Regions from separate parts of the Nocardioides sp. LS1 genome, predicted to be linked through region 1. Evidence: predicted binding sites of a transcription regulator. Region 1 holds the regulator's gene; each other region holds the start of a gene.
The links. The regulator LexA, encoded in region 1, represses DNA repair genes until DNA is damaged. The targets are predictions, from matches to a motif close to TCGAACANNTGTTCGA.
Positions count from the first base shown of each region.

Region 2: the regulator LexA is predicted to act here: its motif matches at 3,275-3,290, upstream of EJF31_RS12535 (HNH endonuclease signature motif containing protein).
Region 3: the regulator LexA is predicted to act here: its motif matches at 3,285-3,300, upstream of EJF31_RS09460 (HNH endonuclease signature motif containing protein).

Region 1 covers NZ_BIFF01000005.1:634,198-640,843, forward strand. The annotation lists gene EJF31_RS17255 (LysM peptidoglycan-binding domain-containing protein) at 1-239, opposite strand, end outside; gene EJF31_RS17260 (hypothetical protein) at 556-1,260, shown strand; gene EJF31_RS17265 (SDR family oxidoreductase) at 1,271-2,077, opposite strand; gene EJF31_RS17270 (GNAT family N-acetyltransferase) at 2,170-2,961, shown strand; gene lexA (transcriptional repressor LexA) at 3,100-3,852, shown strand; gene EJF31_RS17280 (phosphatase PAP2 family protein) at 3,981-4,796, shown strand; gene EJF31_RS17285 (alkaline phosphatase) at 4,888-6,633, shown strand.
Region 2 covers NZ_BIFF01000002.1:1,627,573-1,634,218, reverse strand. The annotation lists gene fbaA (class II fructose-bisphosphate aldolase) at 1-239, opposite strand, end outside; gene EJF31_RS12555 (TIGR00725 family protein) at 352-831, shown strand; gene EJF31_RS12550 (septum formation family protein) at 879-1,631, shown strand; gene EJF31_RS12545 (TrmH family RNA methyltransferase) at 1,638-2,291, opposite strand; gene EJF31_RS12540 (DedA family protein) at 2,390-3,103, shown strand; gene EJF31_RS12535 (HNH endonuclease signature motif containing protein) at 3,376-4,611, shown strand; gene pyrE (orotate phosphoribosyltransferase) at 4,628-5,158, opposite strand; gene EJF31_RS12525 (pyridoxal phosphate-dependent aminotransferase) at 5,194-6,363, shown strand; gene EJF31_RS12520 (hypothetical protein) at 6,353-6,646, opposite strand, start outside.
Region 3 covers NZ_BIFF01000002.1:952,295-958,940, reverse strand. The annotation lists gene EJF31_RS09480 (VOC family protein) at 1-415, shown strand, start outside; gene EJF31_RS09475 (SDR family NAD(P)-dependent oxidoreductase) at 415-1,203, shown strand; gene EJF31_RS09470 (DapH/DapD/GlmU-related protein) at 1,200-1,847, shown strand; gene EJF31_RS09465 (glycoside hydrolase family 1 protein) at 1,848-3,083, opposite strand; gene EJF31_RS09460 (HNH endonuclease signature motif containing protein) at 3,451-4,629, shown strand; gene EJF31_RS09455 (glycosyltransferase) at 4,687-6,102, shown strand; gene EJF31_RS09450 (S9 family peptidase) at 6,178-6,646, shown strand, end outside.

The sequences.
Region 1 (6,646 bases):
AGGTCGGAGGCGATGTCCCAGAGGGTGTCGCCGGTGCCGACCATGACCACCCGGGTCGAGGTGGGGGCGCCGGGGTGCTCGGTGGCGGCGGAGCGGGCTCCGCCGAGCAGGGCACCGACGGTGAGCACGACGAGCAGCGCCGCCAGGAGCACCACGGTGCGGCCGCGGCGGGTCAGCCGGACCTCGCCGGAGCGGGGACGCGCCGGGGCGAACGTGGGGTTGATCGTCATGGTGCTCATCGGGACCTCCTGGGGAAGTGGCGGTCAGCCATCGGTGCCTGTCCGTCGAAGAGATGTCTATCGGCGGCCGCCGACAGTCCTGGTCGGGCTGTCTGGTCCACCGATTCGATCAAGCATTCGATCGAACACATGTGCGACGTTAGAGCAGGTGTTCGAACGAGCGCAAGAGGCGCGCCGAACATTTGTTCGAACGGGTACTAGGACCACGCGCCTCCCACCACCACCCCCGGATGGCTCGGACGGGGCATGCCCGAGCCCCGAGGCCGCGAGTAGAGAGGGAACGACCGCCAGCCCCCTCAACGACAAGGACCCCCGCATGTCGTCTTCACGCACCTCAGCCAGCCCAGCCCGCGGCCGCACGCTCCCCGTGCTGCTCGCGGCCCTCGTCCTGATCGGCGGAGCCAACGTCGCGGCGTACGCCGCCAACGGCCACCCGCTCCTGCTCGGTAGCAGCAACTCGGCCACCAGCCCGACCACCCTGAAGAACACCGGCAACGGACCGGCGCTCGTCCTCAAGAGCAAGGCCAACGCGCCCTCGCTGGCCGTGTCGTCGAAGAAGCGGGTCGCCCGCCTCAACGCCGACCAGGTCGACGGCTTCAACGCCTCCAACCTGCAGTCGCGGGTCTGGAACTACACCGTCCCCTCGACCAGCTCGTCGAGCTCCGCCAGCGTCGCGTTCCCGGGCCTGCCGGCGGGCCGCTACCTCATGAGCTACAGCCTCGTCCTCAACGCGAGCGGGCAGCCCATCTGCTTCAGCCGCGACGCGACGATGACCGCCCTGGGGCTGACCTACGCCGTGCAGAGCAGCGGCTTCTGGACCGCCAGCAACACGATGCTCGTCGACACGACCGCCGGGCCGATCACGCTGGACTGCATCGGGGCCGGCATGTCGCTCTACACGGTCTCCGGCGACGCGGCCTCCACCGTCGCGTTCAGCCGCGTCGACCGGGCCGACGCGGCGACCAGCGCGCGGCACGCACCCCCGGGCGCCCGGCACCAGGGACCGGCCACGCGCCGCTGAACCGACCCGCTCAGGCGCCGGCGGACTTCTTCAGGGCCCGCCGGCCCTGGGCGGCGAACAGGCTGATCCCGCGCGCACTGACCGACGGCGCCAGCGCCGAGGCCCGTACGACGCCCCCGCGCCAGCCGGGCACCGCCCGGATCACTCGGTGGCTGCCGACCAGCGCGACGGCCTCGTCGGCGACCTCGTCGACGGTGAGGATCCGGCCACCGGAGTGGACCAGGAGGTTGCCCAGCCCCCCGGGCGTCTGCGCGTCGAGCATCGCGGTCTTGACCCCGTCGGGGCAGATCGCGTGGACCCGCACGTTCTTGGGCGTCTCGGCGTCGCCCGACATGGTCAGCGAGACGATCGCGGCCTTCGTGGCGGCGTACAGGCTGTAGCCCGGGACCGGCCCGAGTCCCGCGAGCGAGGCGGTGTTGACAACGTCGCCGCCGGCCTCGCCGAACGCCTCGAGCGCGGCGCGCATCCCCCATACGACGCCCATCAGGTTGACGTCGACCAAGCGTCGTACGGCGTCGTCGGAGAGCTCCGACAGCGTGCCGTCGTCGCCGACGCCGGCGTTGTTGAACCACGCGGTCAGGACGCCGTGGCGGGCCGCCTCCGCGACCGCGGCCGCATGCCCGGCGGGGTCGCGCACGTCGTGGGCGATGCCGGCCGCGGCGCCGATCTCGGCGGCCGTGCGGGCCGCGCCCTCGCCGTCGACGTCGGTGACCACGACCCGGTGGCCGCGGGCGACCATCCGCTCCGCGATGCCGCGGCCGATCCCGCGGGCTCCGCCGGTGACGACACAGCTGGTGTGGACAGGCGGTGCAGACATGGGCGAGGAAGGCTGGGCGGCAGGCATGCCGGGAGTCAACCAGATCCGCGAATTCGCCGATCCCGATGTCCCACCCGGCGTACGGTGCCCCGGTGACCCCCGTGCTTGCTGATCCGCGGGTGGCTCCGGTCGAGGACAACCTCATGGAGTTCCTGCGGGTGACGGCCTCCAACCCTTCCTTCGGGACCGAGGGTGCCGCCGACCTCCACACCTGGCACACCACCGTGCCGCACCCCGTCTTCAACGGCATCGCCGGCGCGCGCTTCGCACCCGGCGAGGAGCTGCGCCGCACCCGCGAGGTGCTGGCGGCGTACGTCGGCCGCGGACTCCCCTTCCTGTGGTGGGGCTCCCCCTCCACGATGACGGCCGAGATCGCCGACGTGCTCGTCGCCGCCGGCATGCTGCGCGACGAGACGCCCGGCATGCACCGCGTCCTCGACGGGCCGGTGCCGATGGCGCCGCCCGGACCCGGCGTCCGGATCCACGTCGTGGGCCCGGAGTGCCACGCGGCCACCGCGCGGGTGATGACCGAGGGCTTCGGCTTCCCGGCCGAGCTGGCCGGCCCGATCGTGGAGATGATGGCGCCCTTCGACGCGGCACATCTCCTCACCGTGCTCGCCACGGTCGACGGCCAGCCCGTCGCCTGCGGCACCGCCTGGCTCACCGGCCGCACCGCCGGCCTCTACAACATCACCACGCTCGAGGCCGCGCGCGGCCGCGGGATCGGGTACGCCGTCACCGCGACGCTGCTCGAGATGGCACGTGACCGGGGCTGCACCGAGGCGATCCTGCACGCCACCGAGATGGGCCGGCCGGTCTACGAGCGGCTGGGCTTCGAGGAGGTCTGCCGGATGCCGATGTTCGTGTGGGTGCCCCAGCTCTGACCGCGTCGTGGCGCCCCTCTCCGGCGCGACACGCTGTTCGAACAGATGTTTGAACAGGCGGGCCGACATGGCTACGGTGGGAACACCGGCCCGGGGTGCGTCCCCCGGGCGCACCGCCGTACACCGGAAGGCACCGCCATGGCCACGAAGAAGACGGGCGACGACTCCCCCACCAAGCCTGCCCGGGGTCGAGTCGCCGAGCTGCCCGACGGTCCCCCGGACGCCCACGGCCTGACCCCGCGGCAGCAGCGGGTCCTGGCCCACATCAAGGAAGCCATCGAGAAGCGCGGCTACCCGCCCAGCATGCGCGAGATCGGCGAGGCGGTCGGGCTCACCAGCTCCTCCAGCGTGGCCCACCAGCTCAAGGTGCTCGAGGAGAAGGGCTTCCTCAAGCGCGACCCCAACCGGCCGCGCGCGCTCGAGGTGTTCCTGCCCGAGGTGATGAAGGCACGGCGCTCGATCTCCTCGGCCGACGAGTCGACGTACGACGAGACCGGCGTTGGCGACGCCATGCCCGCAGCCTCCTACGTGCCGATGGTCGGCCGGATCGCCGCCGGCGGTCCGATCCTGGCCGAGGAGCGGGTCGAGGCGCTCTTCCCGCTGCCCCAGGAGCTGGTCGGCGACGGCACCCTCTTCATGCTCGAGGTCGTCGGTGACTCGATGATCGACGCGGCCATCTGCAGCGGCGACTACGTCGTGATCCGCCAGCAGCCGACCGCCAGCAACGGCGAGATCGTGGCCGCGATGATCGACGGCGAGGCCACCGTCAAGACCTTCCAGCGCAAGGACGGCAAGGTCTGGCTGCTGCCCCACAACGACGCCTACGAGCCCATCGACGGCACCCACGCGACGATCCTCGGCAAGGTCACCGCGATCCTGCGTCGGGTCTGATCGGAGGCATGATCGGGGTCCGGTAGCCTTCGGACCGGAAATCCTCACGAACCCCCGAGATAAATCCCGGGAACATTTCGGGGTGATTCCGTATTTTGTTACATGTGGGAACGACTGAGGGTGGGGGTATGTCTGTGACTGCCCTGCGCCGACGCCACCCGCAGATCGTGCGGGGCGTGCTCGAGATCGTCCTCATCCTGGCCCTCTGGGTGGGCTACAGCCTGTCCCGGCTCGTCGCCGACACCGCGATGGGGCCGGCCATGCACCGAGCCCACGAGCTGCTCCGCTTCGAGACCGTGCTCGGCATCCACTGGGAGGTGCCGCTCAACGAGCTGTTCACCAACCACCAGGTGATCGGACTGCTCGGCTCCTACTGGTACGCATCCCTCCACTACGTCGTCACCGCCGCGGTGCTGCTCTGGCTCTACCGGCTCGGCACCCGTGTCTATGCCCCGGCCCGCCGGGCGCTGGTGATCGGCACCCTCCTCGGGCTCGCGGCCTACCTGGTGATGCCGACGGCACCGCCGCGCTTCATCACGGGCTACGTCGACGTCCTCTCCCTGCACGCCTCCGACGGCTGGTGGGCCTCCGACGCCTCCGCGCCGCGCGGGCTCGGCGGGCTGACCAACGAGCTGGCCGCCTTCCCGTCGCTGCACGCCGGCTGGGCCCTGTGGGTCGCCATCTCGCTGCAGCGCCACGCCCGCCACCGGTGGGTCCGCGCCCTCGGCTGGACCTACGCCGTCGGCACCGGCGTCGTCATCATCGGCACCGGCAACCACTGGGTCATCGACGTGCTGGTGGGCTACCTCGTCATCGCCGCCGGCTGGGCCGCTGCCGAGTGGGCGCCGCGGATCCCCGTCCTCCTCTCCGCGCCCGCCGCCCGGCCGATGCCGGCCGCCGCGGCTCCGTTGCCCACCCCGGCCGCCCGCGGCCGTCGCGACTGACACGCGCCACCCCGGGGTGACCTGCGGGTGAACGGACGGTGCTCACACCGTCGATCCGGAACACGCCCGGCGCTGGCTCGTTGGGCCTCTCGTGAGCTCTCCCCGTGACATTGCTTCTGCCCAGCCCCTGACCTCCCGCCCCGTCGGTCGACGTACGGTCCTGGCCACCGGCACCGTCGGGGCCGTCGGCGTGGCCGCGGTCTCCTCGCCGCTGGCGACGGCCGCCCCGGCAGTAGCCGCGTCACGGGCCGCGGGCGACGGCACGGTGTTCGCGCACGGCGTCGCCTCGGGCGACCCGCTGCCCGACGGGGTCGTGCTGTGGACCCGGGTGACGCCGACCGCGGCGAGCACCCCCGGCTCCGGCGCGGGCCCGAAGGTCACGGTCCGCTGGGAGGTGGCGCGCGACGCAGGCTTCCGCGACGTCGTACGCCGTGGCCGCTTCGAGACCGGCCCGAGCCGCGACCACACCGTCAAGGTCGACGTGCGCGGCCTGCGGCCCGCCACGGCCTACCACTACCGCTTCCACCTCGGCGACGCCACGAGCCGGGTCGGCCGCACCCGCACCGCTCCCGCCCACGACGCGACGCCGGACCACCTGCGCTTCGGCGTCGTCTCGTGCGCCAACCTGCAGGCCGGCTGGTTCAGCGCCTACCGCGGGCTCGCGGCGCGCGACGACCTGGACGCGGTGGTGCACCTGGGCGACTACCTCTACGAGTACGGCCCCGGCGAGTACGGCTACGGCCAGTCGGACGAGGACATCCGCACGCACGAGCCCGCGCACGAGATGCTCTCGCTGGCCGACTACCGGCAGCGGCACGCGCAGTACAAGCGCGACCGCGACCTGCAGGACGCGCACGCGAAGTTCGCCTGGATCGTGACCTGGGACGACCACGAGGTCGCCGACAACCAGTGGAAGAACGGCGCGGTCAACCACAACCCCGGCGAGGGCGACTACAAGGCGCGTCGGGCGCGGGCGCACCGGGCGTACGACGAGTGGATGCCCGCGCGGCTCGACGGCACCGCCGCGCTGGGGGACGGCGACCGGCTCTACCGGCGGCTGCGCTTCGGCACGCTGGCCGAGCTGAGCCTGCTCGACCTGCGCACCCACCGCGACCAGCAGGTCGAGACCACCCCCACCCCGGTGCCCAACCCCGACCCGGCGGTCAACGACCCGGCCCGGACGATCACCGGCAACCGGCAGATGCAGTGGCTCAAGGACTCCCTGTCCGGCGACCGGCCGCAGTGGAAGATCATCGGCAACCCGGTGATGATCGCGCCGGTCAACTTCGGGGCCCTTCCCGACCCGATGGTCGACGCGGTGCACCAGGTCACGGGCGAGCCGGCCGCGTCCGACGGGACGCCGTACAACACCGACCAGTGGGACGGCTACACCGCCGACCGCCGGGAGGTCTTCGACCACATCCGCACCCACCAGGTGAAGGACGCGCTCTTCATCACCGGCGACATCCACTCCGGGTGGGCCGCGGAGCTGCCGTACGACGCCTCGACCTACCCCGTCGGCGACTCGGCCGGCGTGGAGTTCGTGTGCACGTCGGTCACGGCCAACAACCTCAAGGACATCACCGGCACGCCGGCCCACACCACCAGCGACGGCGTGGCCGAGACGATCAAGGCCAACAACCGGCACGTGAAGTACCTCAACTGGGACGACCACGGCTTCTCCGTGCTCGACGTGACCGCCCAGCGCGCGCAGATGGACTGGTACGTCATCGGGGACCGCAAGGACCGCAACGCCCCGATCACGTGGTCGGTGTCATGGAGGACCGACACCGGCACCGGCCGCGTGACGGAGGCCACCAAGCCGGTGGGCTTTTAGCCCGGGCCGGAAC
Region 2 (6,646 bases), on a different contig from region 1:
GCGGCGTAGGCCGCGAAGGCGACCGAGCCGGTGACCATGTTCTTCACGGTCGGACCGGAGAGGTACTCAGCGCCTCCGGTCGAGACCTGGATGATGCCGTCCGAGCCGGCGTCGGCGAAGCCCTGCAGGGCGGCGTTGAGCGTCTGCGAGGACGACACGTTGATCGCCGGGAACGCGAAGGCGTTCTTCTTGGCGGTGTCGAGCATCTCGGCGTAGATCTCGGGGGTTGCGATGGGCATGGGGACTCCTCGGGCGGTGTTCCAACGGCGCCTTCACCCTAGTGGCTACTCGCGGGTCGGGAGTCGGCCGGTTCTGGAGGTCCCGAGGCGTGGCACGGCGTACCGTCGGAGCGTGGAGGAGGCACGCCCGCTCGCCGGGCGCTACGTCGCCGTCGTCGGCCCGGCCGACGCGGTGACGCCCGACGACCACCAGTACGCCGAGGAGGTCGGCCGTCTCCTCGCCGAGGCGGGGGCCGTGGTGCTGACCGGCGGCCACCACGGCGTGATGTCGTCGGCCGCCCGGGGCGCCACCGGCGCGGGCGGCGTGGCGATCGGCCTGCTCCCGGGTCTGGACCGCAACGAGGGCTCGACGTCCCACACGTTCCTGCTGCCGACCGGGCTGGGCGAGCTCCGCAACGGACTGCTCGTCCGCGCCGCCGACGCGGTGGTGTCGGTCGGCTGCAGCTGGGGCACGCTGAGCGAGATCGCGCTCGCCCGGCGCACCGGCGTGCCGCTCGCGCTGATCGACCCATGGGACCTCCCGGACGACGTCGGGGCGGTCGTGCCCGACGCCGAAGCGGCGGTGCGAGCGGTCGTTACGGCGCTAGGCTGAACGTTCGGGCGGTTGTGGCCCGTCGCCACCTGGCGAAAGGAGCCTCCGTGCTCTCATCACTCAGCGTCCGACGCGCCCTCCTCGGGGTCGTGGCCACGCTCGCAACGACCGCAGCCCTGCTCACCACCGGCGTCGCCATGGCCGGGCCGGGCTATCACGCGCCGGCCCTCGGCGACTGCCACGCCATCGACCTGGCCCACTCTCAGAAGAAGGCCGACCCGTCCGATCCGGTGCCGTGCAGCAGCGCCCACACCGCGCGCGTCATCAAGGTCGCCAAGCTGCCAGCGGGCGTCTCCTGGAGCGTCTCCGCGGCGAAGCTCTTCAAGATCGCCTCCCACAAGTGCATCCCGACCTTCATGGCCACCCTGGGGCGCACCGACAAGGTGCGCGACAGGTCGGCGTACTCCTGGCTGTACTTCCAGCCCACACAGGCCGAGATCGACCACGGCGCACGCTGGATCCGCTGCGACGTCGCGCTCCTCGGGGGCACCGAGCTGGTCAACCTCCCGACCGACGCGACCCCGGCCCTGCCGAAGCCGCCGCTGCCCGACTCCGTCGCGCGCTGTGAGACCGGCAAGTACGCCCAGACGACGTGCGCCCGCACGCACGCCTGGCGCTCGGCCGGGACCTTCCGGATCGACCAGAAGGCCTACCCGTCGCAGCAGCAGCTCCAGCACGCCGCAGAACGCCGCTGCCCCGCCATCGCCGGCACCGCCTACTGGCGGTGGAGCGCCCAGGGCGCCGTGTCGTGGTCGCTGGGCGACCACTTCGTCGTCTGCTACTCGCAGACGACGAGCTGACGCGACTCAGCCCCTCCAGACCCCGCGGGAGTCGCCGGCCTCGCCACCGAGGTCGGCGTACTCCCGCACCCAGGTGTGCATCGCGATCGCGGCCGCGGCCGAGGCGTTGATCGACCGCGTCGATCCGAACTGCGCGATCGAGAACGTCCCGTCGCAGACCTCGCGCGCGCCCTCGGACAGGCCGGGGCCCTCCTGGCCGAACAGGAAGCAGACCCGGCGGGGCACCGTCATCGTCTCGAGGTGCAGGGAGCCCGGCAGGTTGTCGATGCCGAGCAGCGCCACGTCGGCGGCGTGGAGGTAGGCAGCCAGGTCCGCAGCCGTCGCGTGGTGCCGGACGTGCTGGTAGCGGTCGGTGACCATCGCGCCGCGCCGGTTCCACCGGCGGTTGCCCACGATGTGCACCTCGGCGGCCAGGAAGGCGTTGGCCGACCGCACGATCGTGCCGATGTTGAAGTCGTGCTGCCAGTTCTCGATCGCCACGTGGAAGTCGTGGCGGCGGGTGTCGAGGTCGGCGACGATCGCCTCCATCGACCAGTAGCGGTAGCGGTCGACCACGTTGCGCCGGTCGCCCTCGGCGAGCAGCTGGGCGTCGTACTGGTCCCCCTCCGGCAGCGGACCCTCCCACGGCCCGACGCCGACCTCGGCCGGACCGTGCGGCATCGGGTCGTACGGCGCATTGGGCTCCTGGTCCTGCACGCGCGTCAGGCTACGGACCGCTTGGCAGGTTGGCTTCAGGCGGGTGCCGATACGCTACGGGGGTGACGCTGGCCCTCCTCCTCCATCCCCTGCTCCTCGGCATCTCCTGGATGGACCCCGAGTGGCTCCTCCAGCAGTTCGGCGGGGCCTTCATCTGGATCAGCCTCGGCATCATCTTCGTCGAGTGCGGGCTCTTCTTCCCGTTCCTGCCCGGCGACACCCTGCTCTTCGCGCTCGGCCTCTTCATCGCGGGCGAGAAGATCGACGTGCTCGGGATCGGGACCCCGTTCGTCGAGCTGGTCGTCGCCACGATCCTGCTCGCCGCCGTCGCGTTCCTGGGCAACGTCTCCGGCTACGAGATCGGCCGCCGGATCGGTCCACCGCTCTACGAGCGCAACGGCCGGTTCCTCAAGCGGAAGTACCTCGACAAGACCGACGCGTTCTTCGACCGGCACGGCAGCAAGGCCCTGGTCATCGGCCGCTTCGTGCCGTTCGTGCGTACCTACATCACCGTGGTGGCCGGCGTGACGCAGATGGAGCGCCGCCGGTTCTTCACCTGGAGCGGCGTCGGCGCCGTGGCATGGGTGGTCAGCATCATCTGCCTGGGCTACTTCCTCGGCCAGACCTTCCCCTCGATCGGCAACAACATCGACTACGCGATGATCGCGATCCTCGTCTTCACCGTCATCCCGCTCGTCTGGGAGGGCTGGCGGCACCGTGGCAGCGACGAGGACGACGAGGACGCCGAGGGCGTGCAGACCTCCGCCGAGAGCTGACGTGGGTGCCGGCGCAACTGCCGGCGACTCTGGGCTGGTTGCGCGCCGACGCTTCGCTGCGGGACCTCGCGCCTTCGGCGCGTATTTCTAGAATTTCCTTGGTCACCGCAGGGTTCGCACGAGGTACCTCCGGACCTTGCTTCCCGGCCTTCGGCTTCTTCACTCGACCGCTCGAACGAGGTTTCAAAATTCCCTCGATTCTTTACCTTTGTCGTGCTGGAAAAGGGGCTCTGGCCTGCGGTTTTGTCGGTGGTCCCTGCTGGAATTGATCCATGACAGCGATGGTCACCCAGCCGCCTCGACACCAGGTGTCGCGCGCTGTCGAGACCATGCAGTCACAGCTCTCGGAGCTGGCGGATGTGTCGCTCTGGTCGATGGATGCGGCCGAGTCCGCTGCGACGCTGACCGCGGTGACGCGGCTGTCCGCCCAGCTCGCCGAGCTCGAGATGCGGGTCGCCGAGCACGCCAAGGCCGTCGGGGTCGGGGAGTCTGTCGGGGCGACGTCGACGACCAACTTCTGGGCGCACGCGACTCATCAGACCCGGACGTCTGCGCACGGGAAGATGCGGCTCGCCGTCGCGCTGGCCACAAGGCCCGCACTCCGTACGGCGGTCGCGGCCGGTCAGGTTCTCGTGGAGCAGGCTCGGGTGATCGTCGACGCCGTCGAGGTCCTCCCGGCCGAGCACCGCGACGAGGCCGAAGCGATGCTGATCAAGTTCGCCGCCGACCACGACGCCAAAGCACTCAAGGTGCTGGGCCGGCGGATCCTGGACTTCCTCGACCCCGAGGCGGCCGAGGCGCACGAGGCCAAGCAGCTCGAGGACGAAGAACGCGCTGCCGCGATGTCGACCAAGCTGACCATGACCGACGACGGACACGGCAAGGTCCACGGCCGGTTCACCCTCCCGGCCGCCCAGGCCGCGATGCTGAAGAAGGCGCTGCTCGCCTTCGCTGCCCCGAAGCACCGCGCCGCCGTCGACGGGGGGCTCGGTGAACGCAGGCCCAGTGCCGAGCGGATGGGGCAGGCGTTCTGCGAGCTGATCGAGCGCTACCCCACCAAGAAGCTCCCCAAGGCCGGCGGTGTCAACGCCACCGTCGTGGTCACCATGGACATCTCCACCCTGATGGGCGGCCTGAAAGCCGCGTCGCTGGACACCGGAGAGCGGATCACCGCCGGCCAAGCACGCCGCCTGGCGTGCGAGGCGGGGATCATCCCCGCCGTCCTCGGCGGCAAGTCCCAGGTCCTCGATCTCGGCCGCAAGCGCCGCTTCCACAGCGAGTCCCAGCGAATCGCGATGGCAATCGAGCAGGGCGGCTGCAACGCCCAGGGATGCGACTGGCCGCCCGGTCTGTGTCACGGACACCACCCGATCCCGTGGAGCCTGGGCGGCGAGACGAACACCGACGGGATGCTCCTCTGCCCGCATCACCACGCCCGGGCGCACGACCCGAAGTTCACGATGACCACACAGGCCGGCGGGAAGGTCGCCTTCACCAGGCGGACATAGGCCGACGCCTCAGGGCTCAGCCCCGCGCTGCGTCCAGCTGCTCCTTGGTGAGCACCGGGCGGACCTCGAGGCCCACGTCGGCGAGGGGGTTCTCCCCTGCCGGGCTGCGGTCGATCGCGCAGACCACGACCTCGACGATCGCGCCTGCCTCGCGCAGCGCCCGCGTCGCGTCGCGTACGGCGCCGCCGGTGGTGATGACGTCCTCGATGATCGTCACCCGGCGGCCGGCGACGTCCGGGCCCTCGGCGAGCTTGCAGGTGCCGTACTCCTTGGCCTTCTTGCGCACGAAGAGCGCCGGGGTGCCGGTCAGGCTGCTGACCATCGTCGCGATCGGGATGCCGCCGAGCTCGAGGCCGCCGAGCAGGTCGGTGTCGGCGGGCAGCAGGTCGACCATCTGCCGGGCCACGCGAGCGAGCAGCGCGGGGTCGGACTCGAAGAGGTACTTGTCGAAGTACTCCGAGGCGACCTGGCCGGAGCGGAGCGTGAACTCCCCGGTCAGGCGGCAGCAGGCGTCGATGTCGGCGGCGAGGGTCTCGTCAGCGGTCACGCGCCCCATCCTGTCCCATGGCTACCCTCGGGGTCATGCTCGCCTCTCGCCTGCAGGACATCCCGCCCACGATCTTCAGCCAGATGTCGGCGCTCGCGGTGCGCACCCAGGCGGTGAACCTCGGCCAGGGCTTCCCCGACGTGGACGGCCCGCCCGAGGTGATCGCGCGGGCGGTGGCGGCGCTGGAGTCCGGGCAGAACCAGTACGCACCGGGGATCGGCGTACCCGCCCTGCGGCAGGCCGTCGCCCGGCACCAGCAGCGCCACTACGGCATCGAGCTCGACCCCGACTCCCAGGTCGTGGTGACCACCGGGGCCACCGAGGGGATCGCCGCGGCGCTGCTCGGGCTGGTGAACCCGGGCGACGAGGTGGTCGTGCTGGAGCCCTACTACGACTCCTACGTCGCGATGATCCAGATGGCCGGAGGCGTACGCCGTCCGGTGACCCTGCGTGCCCCGGACTTCCGCCTCGACCCCGACGAGCTGCGGGCGGCCGTCACCGACCGGACCCGCTTCCTGCTGGTCAACTCCCCGCACAACCCGACCGGCACGGTCCTGACCCGCGAGGAGCTGGGCGCCATCGCCGCCGTCGCGATCGAGCACGACCTGACCGTGATCACCGACGAGGTCTACGAGCACCTCGTCTACAGCGACGCGAGCGGCCACCACGAGCACGTGCCGCTGGCGACGCTGCCCGGCATGTTCGAGCGCACCCTGACCCTGTCGAGCGCCGGCAAGTCCTACTCCTTCACGGGCTGGAAGGTCGGCTGGGCGACCGGGCCCGCCGAGCTCGTGGGCGCCGTGCTGGCGGCCAAGCAGTGGCTGACGTTCACGTCCGGGTCACCGCTCCAGCCCGCCGTGGCGCATGCGCTCGACGAGGCCCCGGACTGGCCCGCCCAGCTCGCGCGGGACCTGCAGGGCCGACGCGACCTGCTCTGCGCGGGGCTCGCCGACGTGGGACTCGAGGTCCGGGTGCCCGAGGGGACCTACTTCGCGACGACCGACATCTCGGCGCTGGGCTGGGAGGACGGGCTCGCGTTCTGCCTCGCCCTGCCCGAGCGGGCCGGGGTCGTGGCGATCCCGAGCCAGGTCTTCCACGACGACGTCGAGGCCGGGCGGCACCTCGTGCGCTGGGCGTTCTGCAAGGAGCCGGCGATCATCGAGGAGGGGCTGCGGCGGCTGGCCGCCGCCGACCTCACTGCGTAGGCGTCGCCCCGAACCACGCCTTCACGTCGGGCCGGACCAGCAGCGCCAGGGTCACCACCGCCGCGGCGAGCGGCAGGACCAGCACCGGCTGGCCGAGCGTGGCCACCAGCAGCATGACCGCCGCCGCCGAGGCCGACACGGCCAGCCCGCGGCGGGCCCAGGCCACCCGGCGCCAGACCAGGACGCCCAGGACGATCGCGAGCACGCACCAGATGACCGCCAGGCCCACCATCACGAACGTCGCGATGCGCAGCGCGTCGTCGGAGACCCCCTGGCCGGCGAG
Region 3 (6,646 bases), on a different contig from region 1:
CATGGGCGAGATGATGCACTTCATGCGGTGCAACGACTGGCACCACAGCCTGGCGATCGCCAAGGGCCCGCACACGTCGGTGCACCACGTGTCGTTCGAGATGCGCGGCCTCGACGAGTACATGCGCGGCACCGGCCGCGTGATGCGCGCCGGCGTGAAGAAGATCTGGGGGCCGGGTCGGCACAACGCCGGCAACAACACGTTCTCCTACTTCCTGGACCCCAGCGGCAACACGATGGAGTACACGACCGAGCTCGAGAAGATCGAGACCGACGAGTGGCACCCCAGCCTCTACGACATCGCCGACCCGATGACCCAGGACGTCTGGGGCACCTCCGACCCGATGTCGGAGATCATCGCCCGCGACTCGTTCAACGACCCCGACAAGGGCGTCTTCGTCGCCCCGCCGGTCTGATGCCGGACCTCGCAGGCAAGGTCGTCGTCGTCACCGGCGCGGCCCGGGGACAGGGTGCGGCCGAGGTCGAGGCCCTGGCCCGGGCGGGCGCGACGGTGTTCGCCACCGACGTGCTGTCCGGGGAAGGTGCGGCGCTGGCGAAGGGGCTGGTGGCCGAGGGCCTCGACGTGGAGTACGTCGACCTCGACGTCACGTCCCTTGCCGACTGGGGCGCGCTCGCCGACCGGCTCCGTCGAGGACCTGGCCGCGTCGACGGGCTGGTCAACAACGCCGGCGTCGCGGCCCGCGAGCGGCTGCCGCACGTCTCGCTCGACGCGTGGCACCGCACGTTCGACATCAACGTGACCGGGCCGCTGCTGGGCATCCAGGCGCTCGTGCCGCTGATGCCGCCGGGCTCCTCGATCGTCAACATCTGCTCGGTCGCCGCGATGGCCGGGCACGCGGCAGCGGCGTACACCTCGAGCAAGTGGGCGCTGCGCGGTCTGACTCGTACGGCGTCCCTCGAGCTCGGCGCACAAGGCATCCGTGTCAACGCCGTGATGCCGGGCCTGGTCGACACGCCCCTGATGGCGTCGGCCTCGCCGGCCTTCACCGACGCGGCCCTCGCCGAGATCCCGCTCGGCCGGGTCGGCCTGCCGGCGGACATCGCGCCGACCATCGTGTTCCTGCTGTCGGACGACGCGGCCTACTACAACGGCGCCGAGATCGTCATCGACGGCGGCCTGACCGCCCACGTCTCGCACAAGGGGATCGCCGACGCGACGCGGAGCGCTACCGTCACGGCGTGAAGCGTCTCCTCAACGCCGTCGTGCATGCTGCCTGGCGCTGGGTCGACCGTGCCGGCGAGATCGTGCCGGGCACGCGTGCGGCCGAGGCCTTCGGGACGTTCGGCGCCGGCAGCAGCATCGGCTTTCCCCCGGCCACGCTCCTCAACACCGGCTCGATCCATGTCGGGGAGGACACGCTGATCGGGCGGCAGGTGACGCTGAGCGTCGGCTACGGCCCGGGCGACACCGACGTCCCCGCACGCGCCCTCGTGATCGGCGCCCGCTGCGTCCTCGGCGCCCGGACCAGCATCACCGCCCACTCCTCGATCGAGCTCGGCGACGCGGTGTGGTGCGGGCAGGGCGTCTTCGTCACCGACGCCAGCCACGGCTACCAGGACCCGACCCGCCCGATCGGCGAGCAGCTCGGGCCCCATCAACCGGTGCGGATCGGGTCCGGATCGTGGATCGGCCACGCGGCGGTCATCCTCCCCGGCGCGCAGATCGGCCGGAACGTCGTCGTGGCGGCCGGTGCGGTCGTCCGCGGCGAGGTGCCCGACCACTCCGTCGTCGCCGGCAACCCGGCCCGGGTGGTCCGGCACCTCGAGCCCGGCGTCGGCTGGGTCGGCACCGGGGGCGACGTACGGCCGGTGCTGGATGCGCTCTGATCAGGCCTGCTGCTTCACGTACGCCGCGTAGACCCCGGCGCTCGGCTTGGGAGTGCGCTCGAACGTCTGGCGGTCGACCGCGTGCAGGCCGAGCTGGTGGCCGTAGCCGAAGACCCACTCGAAGTTGTCCATGAGCGTCCAGTGGCAGTAGCCGAGGACCGGCACGCCCTCCTCGATCACCTCGAGCAGCCCGGCCAGGGACGGCTCGATGAAGGCGGTGCGGAGGGCGTCGTCGTCGGTGGACATGCCGTGCTCGGTGACCAGGACAGGCACACCGGTCGCCTCGTGCGCGTAGCGGACCGAGCCGGCCAGCGAGAGCGGCTCGATGGCGCTGCCCATCTGGTTGACCGGGACGCCGTCGGCGGGCGGGATGGGGCCGGACCCGTCGTACGGGATCCGCTCGTAGTTCTGGACGCCGACGTAGTCGTCGTCGCGGGCCAGCTCCAGCCAGCGCTCGTAGACCTCGGCGCGCTTGCGGTCACGGACCGAGGCGTCGTCGCCGACGACCACGTCGTCGACGATCGCGAGGGACAGCCCCACCGGCAGGTCCGCGCGGCGGGCCTTGATCGCGGCGCGGGCCGCGACGTGGCCGGCGGCCATGCCGTCGGCGAAGGCGTCCATCTCCTCGGGCAGCATCACGTTGGCCAGGCGGTACGCCGGCACGCCGGTCGCCTCGGTGGCCGCCTCGAGCGTCGTCCGCTCGAGCTGGCGGACGAAGTCCGGGAGGGCGATCCAGCTCAGCAGGCGGGTGAGGTTGGGCTCGTTCATGGTGACCGCGACCGCGATCCTGTCGCCGAACCGCGCCATGAGCGCGTCGCAGTAGCGGGCGAAGAGGGCCGGCGCCTCGGGGTCGAGCCAGCTGCCGCGCATCGCGAACCAGTGCGGCGACGTGAAGTGGTTGAACGTGACGATCGGGGCCATCCCGACCTCCAGGCACCGGTCCACGATCGCCTCGTAGTGGTCCAGCTCCTGCTCGGAGAACGTGCCCTCCTCCGGCTCGACCCGCGCCCACTCGACCGAGAAGCGGTAGGCGTTGAGACCCATGCCCTTGGCCAGGTCGATGTCCTCGCGCCACAGCTCATAGCCGTTGCAGGCCTTGCCGGAGGGCTCGCTGAACACCGACGGCACCACCTGCTCGGCGAACCAGGTGTCGCTGTTGGTGTTGTCGCCCTCGACCTGGTGGCCGGCGGCGGCGACGCCCCAGAGGAAGTCGGACGGGAAGGTGCGATCGGTCATGGACCCAGCATTCGGGCTGGCTCGATCGTGCGGAACGTGGCATCGGCGATACCTGCCATCAGCGGCATGTGCGTGCCTGCGCGCCGAGGCTTCGCTGCGGGACCTCGCGCCTTCGGCGCGTAGTTTTCAGATTTCCTTGGTCGCCGCAGGATTCGCACGAGGTGCCTCCGGGCCCTGATTCCCGGCTTTCGGTCGCTTGGCTCGACCGCTCGATCGAGGTTTCAAAATTCTCTCGATTCTTTACTTTTCTCGGTCCACAATAGGGGCTCTGGCCTGCGGTTTTGTCGGTGGGCCCTGCTGGAATTGACCCATGACAGCGATGGTCACCCAGCCGCCTCGACACCAGGTGTCACGCGCTGTCGAGGCCATGCAGTCGCAGCTTGCGGACCTGGCCGATGTGTCGCTCTGGTCGATGGATGCGGACGAGTCCGCGGCGACGCTGACGGCGGTGACGCGGCTGTCCGCTCAGTTGGCGGAGCTGGAGATGCGGGTCGCCGAGCACGCCAAGACCGTCGGCGTCGGGGACTCCGTCGGCGCGACCTCGACCACGAACTTCTGGGCCCATGCCACCCACCAGACCCGGACCGCGGCGTACGGGAAGATGCGGCTCGCGGTCGCGCTCGCCGCCCGGCCCGCGTTGCGTACGGCGGTCGCCGCCGGGGACGTCCTGGTGGACCAGGCGCGGGTGATCGTGGATGCGGTCGAGGTGCTCCCGGCCGAGCATCGCGACGAGGCGGAGGCAATGCTGATCAAGTTCGCCGCCGACCATGACGCGCAGGCGTTGAAGAAGCTGGGTCGCCGGATCCTGGAGTTCCTGGACCCCGAGGCCGCCGAGGCCCACGAGGCCAAGCAGCTCGAGGACGAGGAGCGTGACGCCGCCCGGTCCACGAAACTCACGATGACCGACGATGGCCACGGCAAGGTGCACGGACGGTTCACGTTGCCCTCGGCGCAGGCCGCGATGCTGAAGAAGGCGCTGCTGGCATTCGCGGCCCCGAAGCACCGCGCCGCGGTCGACGGTTCACTTGGAGAACGTCGGCCGTCGGCGGAGCGGATGGGACAGGCCTTCGTCGAGCTCATCGAGCGCTACCCCACCAAGAAGCTCCCCAAGGCTGGCGGCGTCAGTGCCACCGTCGTGGTCACCATGGACATCTCCACGCTGATGGGCGGCCTGAGAGCCGCCTCGTTGGACACCGGTGAGCGGATCACCGCCGGCCAGGCCCGCCGCCTCGCCTGTGAAGCAGGGATCATCCCCGCCGTGCTCGGTGGGAAGTCCCAGGTCCTCGACCTCGGCCGCAAGCGCCGCTTCCACACCGAGTCCCAGCGGATCGCGATGGCCATCGAGCAGGGTGGCTGCAACGCCGAGGGCTGTGACTGGCCGCCCGGCCTGTGTCACGGCCACCACCCCATCCCCTGGAGCGAGGGCGGCGAGACCAACAAAGACGGCATGCTGCTCTGCCCGCACCACCACGCCCGGGCCCATGACCCGAAGTTCACGATGACCAAACAGGCCGGCGGGAAGGTCGCCTTCACCAGGCGGACATAGGCCGCCTGCCCAATCCTTGGGTGTCGCCACGCACCGGATGGGTGGACGCTGAGGGTCGTGCACGAGATCAAGATCGCGCCCGCGGACGTGGACCGCCTCACCGGGCTGCTCTCACGCGAGCGCAAGGACCAGTTCGACGCGGTGGCTGCGGGTGCGCGCGAGTTCCTCGGGGGCCGCGTCGTCTGGAACGTCAACGCGACCGCCCACGGCGGCGGGGTGGCGGAGATGCTGCAGACGCTGCTGGCCAATGCGCGGGGGGTCGGCGTCGACACCCGGTGGCTGGTGCTGACGGGGAGCCCGGAGTTCTTCGCGATCACCAAGCGCCTGCACAACGTGCTGCACGGGGAGCCGGGGGACGGGGGAGAGTTGGGCGCCGCGGAGCACGCCGTGGTCGCGGAGGCGTTGCGGCCCGACCTCGCGGACATGGCGTCCCTGGTGAAGCCGGATGACGTCGTCCTGCTCCACGACCCGCAGACCGCGGCGATGGTCGGGCCGCTGCGCGAGACCGGGGCGAAGGTGGTCTGGCGCTGCCACATCGGTCGTGACACCCCCAACGCGCTGACCGACCTGGGCTGGGCCTTCCTGCGGCCGCTGATCGAGGCGGCGGACGCCTTCGTCTTCTCGCGCCGCAACTACGTCCCCGGGTGGATGGGGTGGGAGAAGGTGCACATCATCACGCCCTCGATCGACCCGTTCAGCGCCAAGAACGCACCGCTCTCCGACGCCGACGCGGAGGCGACGCTCGGTTACGCCGGGCTGCTCGACGGGGCCCGTGACCCCCGAGCCCTCACCTTCGCCAAGCGCAACGGCACCGTCGGGACCACGCGGCCGCATCGGGGCCTGGACCTCACCGGGGGCACGATCCCGTGCGAGGCGCGGCTCGTGGTGCAGATCAGCCGGTGGGACCGCCTCAAGGACATGACCGGCGTGATGCAGGGATTCGCCGACGCGGGTCTCCCCGACGACGTACACCTCCTCCTGGTCGGACCCGAGGTGTCCGGCGTCTCGGACGACCCCGAGGGATCGGGCGTGCTGGTGGAGTGCCGGAGCAGGTGGGACGGCCTGGCTCCCGAGCAGCAGAGCCGCGTGCACCTGGTCTGCCTGCCGATGGACGACGTCGACGAGAACGCCCACCTCGTCAACGCCCTCCAGCGCCGCGCCTCGGTCGTGGTCCAGAAGAGCCTCGTCGAGGGGTTCGGGCTGACCGTCACGGAGGCGATGTGGAAGGCCCGGCCGGTGGTGGCTTCGGCCATCGGCGGCATCCAGGACCAGATCGTCGACGGGGACAACGGGCTCCTGCTCGAGGACCCCCCCGACCTCGACGCCCTTGGTCGCGCCCTGGCGCGCCTCCTCGAGCAGCCCGACCTCGCGGCAGGGCTCGGCAACGCTGCCCGCGCCACGGTGCACGAGCGCTTCCTCGGTGACCGCCACCTCGAGGCGTACGCCGACCTCTTCGCGACCCTCCTCGTCTGAGGCATCGCGCCCGCCGATGCCCCGCATCACGACTGGCTGGTTCCCCGGCGGGAGATGGCCGGGCAGAGTCGCAGCATGTTCGAGTACTTCCCGACCAACTACATCTGGAGCCTCGGCGTCGCGGCCACGCTCAACAGCGGCGGCGCTATCGACGAGGTCGACCGGGCCTGCCGGCCGATCCGGGACGCGGCGGAGCGCGGCGACGCCGGCACCCGCGACCTGATGCTCGCGTGGAAGCGCGTCGCCGACCAGGTCGCCGAGCAGGCGCAGGAGGCCGAGAAGGCCGGGCACCTGCGCACCGCCGGGCAGAAGTACTTCCGGTCCGCGGCCTACGTATGCCAGGCCGAGCGGATGCTCAGCTCGAGCGACCCCGAGCGGATCCCCTTCTACCAGCAGGGGCTCGACGCGCTGCAGAAGTCCTTCGACCTGATCGACCCCGCCACCACGCGGGTCGCGATCCCCTTCGAGGGCAGCGAGCTCCCGGCGTACTTCCTCAAGGCGGAGCGGCCCGACGGGACCCCCGCCCCGACCATGATCATGTGGA